2 regions of the Obesumbacterium proteus genome follow, and region 1 is predicted to be linked to the other one. Evidence: predicted binding sites of a transcription regulator. Region 1 holds the regulator's gene; the other holds the start of a gene.

Region 1 (4,166 bases):
AAACTCAAGCTGAATCAAAACAATATTGAAATTGTTGATGGCAAACCGATTCGTCTAAGCCCTCAGCATAAAAAACGCTATCAGCATGCCAAACAAACGGCCATGAACAAGCTGATGAATCAGGTAGGAAAACCGTACCGCTGGGGTGGCGCATCACCAAGCACTGGTTTTGACTGCAGCGGATTGGTTTATTACGCCTATCAGGATTTGCTCAGCATTAAGATCCCTCGTACTGCCAATGAAATGTATCATCTGCGCGATGCGGCTCCGGTGAAAAAAACAGAGTTACAAAAAGGCGACTTAGTCTTCTTCTGTATTAATAATCGTGGTGCCGCCGATCACGTGGGTGTTTATATGGGTGAAGGCAAATTCATTCAGTCACCTCGCACCGGCGAACAAATTCGAATCAGCTATTTAGATAATGATTATTGGCAAGGGCACTACGTTGGCGCTCGCCGCGTAATGACGCCAAAAACGATTCGTTAATAACAGAAGGTCACGATTAAACCGATTCATGATAGGGATTAATTGCATTTTGTGATAATCCCTATCATTTAGATCTACTCCATCTTGGTATTATCCCCTCCCCTTATTTTCCTTCTGTCACCGTTTTGAACGAATGGTGCACAAATCGCCAATTGATAACCAAAAACAAAAATTTTGCCTGTTATTAGATTCAAAACTTGCTAAAATCGATCCCCATAACAAGAGATCAACAAGATCGTTTCAAATTTAAAAACCCGCTCACTGACATTAACGTTGGTGTGATGCATGAAACATAAAACACTTACGTGTAACTGTTTCATTGCAAAATAGAGCAATAATAGGAGAGAGCAATGTCTTTTGAATTACCTGCATTACCATACGAAAAAAACGCACTGGAACCGCACATCTCCGCAGAAACCTTGGAATACCATTACGGTAAGCACCACAATACCTATGTGGTAAACCTGAACAACCTGATAAAAGGCACTGAATTCGAAGGTAAATCACTGGAAGAGATCATCAAGACCTCTACTGGCGGTATCTTCAACAACGCCGCTCAGGTTTGGAACCACACCTTCTACTGGCATTGCCTGTCACCAAAAGGTGGCAACGCACCAACTGGCGCCGTGGCTGAAGCCATTAACAAAGCGTTTGGTTCATTTGATGCTTTCAAAGAAGAACTGACTAAATCTGCCATCGGTAACTTCGGTTCTGGTTGGACTTGGCTGGTTAAAAAAGCAGACGGTTCTTTGGCGATTGTAAACACCTCAAACGCTGCAACTCCACTGACCAACGGTGACAAACCACTGCTGACCGTGGACGTTTGGGAACACGCCTACTACATCGACTATCGCAATGCGCGTCCTAAGTATCTGGAGAACTTCTGGGCTCTGGTAAACTGGGAATTCGTGGCGAAAAACCTGGCATAAGTTTGCTGAGTGACGTACATGAAAAAGGCGGTCAATTGACCGCCTTTTGTTTTAGCCATGTTAACGGCTATCGATAGAAAACTTAGCGATAAATCAATGTAGCGCAGCAACAAAACTAAAGATAACAATCACAGCCAGTGCTGCGACCGTTGTCATTAGAGAATATTTCAGATCGGTTTCCATTTCTTCTTCTCCCGCATTTCGTTATCAGATCAATTTTGATTATACATAAACACTTGCAGAAAGTGTGTGAAATCATTTTCACATACCTTAAATGGGATCGCACGCAGTAAAACTTTCGATTATTCTTTCTGTTAACACACAATTTTGACTTCCCCTTTTGCATTTTATAGGCCAAAATTTACGGTTTACTGCTACGTATCAGCTTTCATAACGTAAAAGAATAGGCTGGCGCTTGATATATCCGCATATTCCTCTCTTTGATGCGATTGTAATCAGTGTATTTTGATGTACGTAAGCAAACGATTAACACAATAGCTATGTCATAGTTACATTAGCTTAGGAGTCATCTGTTTCATGGCAACGATTAAAGATGTGGCAAAACGCGCGGGCGTTTCAACCACGACAGTGTCTCACGTTATTAATAAGACGCGTTTTGTCGCAGAAGAGACCAAGACCGCTGTTTGGGAAGCGATTAAAGAATTGCACTACTCCCCCAGCGCCGTCGCCCGTAGCCTGAAAGTTAACCACACCAAATCGATCGGCTTGCTGGCGACGTCCAGCGAGGCGCCCTATTTTGCTGAGGTGATTGAGGCCGTTGAAAACGCCTGTTACAGCCAAGGCTATACGCTCATTCTATGTAACTCTCACAATAATCCTGAAAAGCAAAAAGCTTATTTAGCGATGCTGGCGCAAAAACGCGTCGATGGATTGTTAGTGATGTGTTCTGAATACCCAGAGAACCTGCTGCAAACCCTTGAGGACTACCGCAATATTCCAATGGTAGTGATGGACTGGGGAACGCAACGCAGTGATTTTACGGATGCCATTCAGGATAATGCGTTCGAAGGTGGCTATTTAGCTGGTCGCTATTTAATTGAACGTGGACATCGTGATATTGGCGCGATTACCGGTCAGCTTTCTCGTAACACCGGCGGCGGTCGCCTACGTGGCTTCCTGAAAGCCCTGCAAGAAGCCAATATTCCTGCCCGCGATGAGTGGATGGTAGAAGGCGATTTCGAACCAGAATCCGGTTACAAAGCGATGCATCAGATCCTGTCGCAAAAAAATCGCCCAACCGCAGTGTTTGTGGGCGGCGACATCATGGCGATGGGCGCAATTTGCGCCGCCGATGAGATGGGCTTGCGCGTACCGCAGGATATATCGGTGATCGGTTATGATAACGTGCGCAACGCTCGCTACTTCTCGCCAGCGTTGACCACCATCCACCAGCCGAAAGAGCGTTTGGGCTCAATGGCCTTTGACATGCTCCTAGACCGTATCGTGAGCAAGCGTGAAGATTCCCAAACGATTGAAGTGCATCCAAAACTCGTGGAACGTCGCTCCGTTGCCGATGGCCCATATCTGGATTATCGCCGCTAAGTGATGAAGAACAGCCCTTATCTTTTAGCGCTGTTCCCCGTTGTGCTGTTCTTAGCAGGAGCGTTGCCAATATTGGCGGCGCTCTTGGCGCTGACTCAGCCACTGTCTGACATTTCCACGCTCAATACATTCACCCAGCCGTGGGCGCTTTTATTCCAATGGCCGGGGTTAGTGCGCTCGGTTGGCCTAAGCTTATGGAGCGCAATTGCCGCAACGTTAATATCACTTTGGTTGGCATTAGCGCTTTGCGGACAGGTTATACAGCGCGCCAGCGGCACTGCTCGGGCTATTTCAAGCGCGATTTTGGCCATGCCGCATATTGCGCTGGCAACCGGCCTCATACTGCTGTTATCCCCTTCAGGCTGGCTGCTCAGGATTATATCCCCAGCACTGACGAGTTTTGTGCGCCCGCCAGATTGGACGATCGTCAATGACCCTTATGCCCTGTCCTTAATTCTTTTACTGGTGATCAAAGAGACGCCTTTTTTATTTTTGATGGCGTTTAATATCGCGGGCCGAATCGATGTCGTCCGCCAAATACAGGCGGGTAACGCATTGGGTTACCACAGTGAGAAAGTCTGGTGGTCGCTGTTAGTCCCGCAAATACTGGTGGCTCTGCGTCTACCGCTGTTTTGCGTACTTGCCTTTGGCCTATCCGCCGTGGATATTGCCATTCTATTGGGACCCCAGCAGCCAACCACCTTGGCGTTGTTAGTTTGGCAATGGATCAGTGAACCATCCATGCGGCATCAATCTCTCGCTGCCGCTGGCACGCTGCTGCTTATTGTTATCACGTTAGTTTGCTTTGTTGCATGGCGTTGTGTTGAAAAAATCTGGCTGAAATATTGCCGCAACGCTTATGGACGAAGACGTAATACGTGGCGTATACCCCTTACCCCGCTCTGGGTGATTGGCATTCTATTAACGCTAGGCGCGTATACGGTACTCTTCGTTTGGTCGGTTGCGTGGCGTTGGCCTTTCTCATCTTCTTTTCCGCTACAGTGGACCTATGATTATTGGCTTACCAGCATTCATCAGCTTAGTGCGCCGATTATAAATAGTCTGCTGATTGCCTGTATGGCAAACCTATTGAGCTTAGTGCTGTGCGTTGGGTTTTTAGAATGGCAGTTTTATACGCGTAGAAATACAAATTTATGGCTTCTGCTCGCCCCTCTGTTGATTCCACAA
Region 2 (4,166 bases), 2.2 Mb from region 1:
AGGACTTGGGCTATTCCGTCGCGGCGGGAGTGAGGAAGTACACCACCTAACCAACTATAGAAAGTGGTGTCGCTAAGCGCATAACCCAACTTAAAACCGACAGGTTTTTCATTTTTATAGGCGACTAATATACAAGTTTCTTTATTATTCAGTCGGTTAATTAAATCTTGCAGGCTATGTAACGCGGAGAATTCGGGCAGTGATGTATAAAGGTGGTGAACATCTTCAACGGTGGCGTGTTTGACGTTAATCGCGGGCATGACATCCTCCGAGGTTCAGGGACATCAGCATATACGATACCGAGAAAAAGCGCTTCTCGGTATCGCGATACGTTTTTTAATTCAGCTGTGGATGCGGGTCTTGGCGGTTAGCTGAGAGATACTTCAGAACCACGTTGAGCATAACGCCGTACATTGGCAGGAAGAAAATCAGGCTGATCAGCAGTTTAAACGTGTAGTCCACCAGCGCAATCTCAACCCAGTTCGCGGCCATGAAGGGGTCTGTGCTGTGGTAAAACGCGATAAAGAAGAATGCCAAGGTATCGCTGATATTACCAAACAACGTTGAAGCCGTTGGTGCCACCCACCACGCACTGCGCTGACGCAGGCGGTTAAAGACATGTACGTCTAGGATTTGCCCCAGAACATAGGCCATGAAGCTTGCGGTCGCGATACGCGCCACCATCACATTAAACTCGCCCAACGCGGCAAAACCTTGCCATTCCCCCTGAAAGAACAGCGCTGAAATACAATATGAAATCAGCAGCGCAGGCGCCATAACCGCCAGAATAATTCGACGAGCCAAAGGCGCGCCAAACACACGAACGGTGAGGTCTGTTGCCAGGAAAATAAACGGGAAGGTAAATGCGCCCCACGTGGTGTGAAAACCGAAAATCGAGATCGGCAACTGCACCAAGTAGTTACTGGACGTAATAATCAGAACGTGAAAAACAGAAAGCCAGCAAAGGGCTTTCATCCGCTGTTGCGGAGTAAAATCAAACATATTTTGGCCTTTTTGGAGATTGGGGTGAGGGAACCCAATGAAAATGTGTGCATCTGAGATGCGGCACGGATGATACCGCGATAATTTGCACATGCAATGGTTAATTTTAACGCAAACGTTCACGTCCCTTGCAGACTATTTTTCAGCAGGTAAACTAGAGGCGTTTTAAACTTCACTCAGCCGTAGCCCTTCGCCAGTACGATTGCGCAAACCGGCCTTCAGAGAAAAACCATGACCGATCTTTTCGCTAATCCTGATAAAACGCTGGATGCACTTGGGCTTCGCTGCCCTGAGCCTGTGATGATGGTGCGTAAAACCGTGCGTCATATGGATGATGGACAAACGCTGCTGATCATCGCGGATGATCCGGCGACCACCCGTGATATTCCGGGTTTCTGTCGTTTTATGGATCATCAACTGATTGCACAAGAAACCGAGCAAGCGCCCTATCGCTATTTGTTACGCAAAGGGACTCCCGCCTAACTAACGCAACGTTGAGCCTCGAACGATAAGCTCGCCCGGATATTTTTGCTCAACGGTAGGCTGTGCGTCGCCTTGGATGCGGTTCACTAACAGCTCTAGCGCAGCGTAGCCGATCTGATAGGTCGGCTGCTTAAGCGTGGTTATCCCCGCCCCCGCCAGCTCTGCCCATTCCAGTTCATCAAAGCCAAGTAAGCCAATATCACTGCCCCAATTAAGGCCTAAACGACGCAGGGAGCGAGCAACCTGAAGGGTTAATGCACCGTTGGCAGACATCACGGCTTTACGCATACCCCGATGCTGATGACAAAACTGGCTCAATGCCTGATCGAGAAGTTCACCTTTGTTGAGCACAACTTCGGCATGGCAGGCGATCAGCTCAGGGCATTCCGCCATAGTGCTTTGAAAAGCATGCAAACGCTCAAGCCGAGTATTGACCAACCCCAGCGGCTCACTTAAAAACATCACCGCTTCAAAGCCCTGCTCGATTAGATGCCGAGTCGCTTCAGTGGCGGCGCGTTGATTGTCTAATCCCACCATATCGCAGGAGAAGTCGGGTATTTTTCGGTCAATCAGCACCATGGGCAGCAACGACTGTTGTAGCTTAGATAACGCTTCTTCACGCATACCCACCGCATTAACCACTAAACCCTCAACGCGATAGCTGCTTAGCAGCTCAAGGTAATGCTGTTCCTGATTGATTTCGTTGTTAGTGTTACACACCAGCAAAGTGAAGCCTTGCACACGACAGGCTTCTTCAACGCCGCGCAAGACGTCCACAGAGTAGGGATTGGTGATATCAGCAATGATCATCCCGATAAGGCGAGTTTGCCCGCCTTTTAAGCTGCGAGCCATCTGGCTTGGGCGGTAATTAAGGCGTTGTATGGCTTGTTCGATGCGCTGTTTGAGATCGTCGGACAGCAGGTGTTGTTCGCCATTTAAATAGCGCGAAACGCTCGTTTTGCCGGTTTTAGCGGCCTTGGCGACATCACTGATGGTGGCGCGGGTTCCCTGACTGCTCACGACGTGTTCCTCTGAAATTCAACGGATAGGCAAATTTAGCATAACCACAGGGGAACTGATGAGATAAGGTTGAGGAAATAGCCTCCTCAGGCAAAACAGGAGGCTAAAAGAGGGCATGAATTACATCGGGCTTAATGTAATTTCAACACGACGGTTCTGAGCTTTGCCTTCTGTCGTGCTATTTGACGCGATTGGGTTCGCTGGGCCCATGCCCTGAGTACGAACGCGGCTTGCTTCAACGCCCTGAACAATCAGAGAACTTGCGACGCTGTCGGCACGCTGCTGAGAAAGACGCATATTCAGATCTTGGCTACCGGTACTATCGGTGTAACCCACCACGTTAACTGCAGTCTTAGGATACTCTTTTAAAACCATCGCCACGCCGGTCAGGGTATTGGCACCGGCCGGTTTCAAGGTGCTGCTGCTGGAGTCGAAGGTCACATTATTTGGCATATTCAGCACAATGTTGTCGCCTTGACGCGTTACGCTCACACCGGTACCACGCATTTTGTCACGCAGTTTCGACTCTTGAACGTCCATATAGTAACCCGCACCACCGCCTAATGCCGCGCCAGCTGCCGCACCAATCAAAGCGCCTTTGCCGCGATCGTGCTTAGAAGAGGACAGAACACCCACGCCCGCACCAACCAACGCACCTAAACCTGCGCCCACACCCGATTTACCCGCTTCGGATTCACCGGTATACGGGTTAGTTGTACAACCAGACAGCAGCAACGCAGCGCATACTGCGCCAGCAATACAGAAACGGCTTTTACTCATTATGGAACCTCATCTTGCACAGAGCGTAATCGCTCAAGATATTTGCTGTAACAGGCCAGTAATCCACTGACCCAAAAAAATAGTGCCCAAACCGTGAATCGGGATCTACGGCGGTGGCATTTCAGCAAATTCCCATTAAAAAATAATGGTCACAATTCCTAAAATTCCAATAAATTAGACAAATACACGCCAAATAGCAGGATTTGTTTAATCCTCAAGCCAAGCGCCTGGGGTTTTCTCCCATAACATAATGGCCGTTTTATGCTGAGTATCCTCATTGAACTGGGTATCTTGAATATGAAATCCCTCACGCTGATAAAAACGCAGCGCGCGGTGATTCTCCAAATACACCTCGAGCATCAGCTGTGGAAAAATCATCTTCACATGCATCATCAGCAATTGCCCAACGCCTTTTCCGTGGTAGCGCTTGTCCACGAATAAAGCACCAATAAACTGCTGCTCCAGCACGCTAATAAACCCGATAATTTCACCCTTATCTTCCGCCACCCACGTCAGCGCATTCGGTAAATAGGTATCTCGCACTACGGCTTCGCTTTCATGCCAATACTGCGCAGAAATAAACGGGTGCGCCTCGGTAGTGCTAACCAGCCACAACGCCATAATGGCCGGCATATCTTGCTTTACTGCTGGGCGAATCATGGCTTAGTGCTTCCCACAAAAGCAGGTTTTGACGTGATCGTTCACCATGCCGCTGGCTTGCATAAAGGCATAACAGATCGTTGAACCAATAAACTTAAAGCCTTTCTTCTTCAACGCCTTGGACATCACATCAGAAATCTCGGTTTTTGCAGGCACGTTGGCGAGAGTTTCAGGACAGTTTAGCTGCGGTTTGCCTTCGGTAAATGACCATAAGAACTGAG

Evidence for each region. The regulator PurR, encoded in region 1, represses purine synthesis genes. The targets are predictions, from matches to a motif close to CANGCAAACGTTTGCNTG.
Region 2: a site for PurR is predicted at 1,111-1,128, ahead of tusA (sulfurtransferase TusA). Genes of this name have one in related genera too.

The regions. Positions count from the first base shown of each region.
Region 1 is NZ_CP014608.1:3,360,948-3,365,113, reverse strand. It holds gene DSM2777_RS16030 (C40 family peptidase) at 1-486, shown strand, start outside; gene sodB (superoxide dismutase [Fe]) at 837-1,415, shown strand; gene cydH (cytochrome bd-I oxidase subunit CydH) at 1,509-1,598, opposite strand; gene purR (HTH-type transcriptional repressor PurR) at 1,953-2,978, shown strand; gene DSM2777_RS16015 (ABC transporter permease) at 2,982-4,166, shown strand, end outside.
Region 2 is NZ_CP014608.1:579,805-583,970, reverse strand. It holds gene DSM2777_RS02840 (GNAT family N-acetyltransferase) at 1-260, opposite strand, end outside; gene DSM2777_RS02835 (7-cyano-7-deazaguanine/7-aminomethyl-7-deazaguanine transporter) at 337-1,002, opposite strand; gene tusA (sulfurtransferase TusA) at 1,234-1,485, shown strand; gene DSM2777_RS02825 (LacI family DNA-binding transcriptional regulator) at 1,486-2,505, opposite strand; gene DSM2777_RS02820 (OmpA family lipoprotein) at 2,626-3,285, opposite strand; gene DSM2777_RS02815 (N-acetyltransferase) at 3,493-3,945, opposite strand; gene DSM2777_RS02810 (DNA-3-methyladenine glycosylase I) at 3,949-4,166, opposite strand, start outside.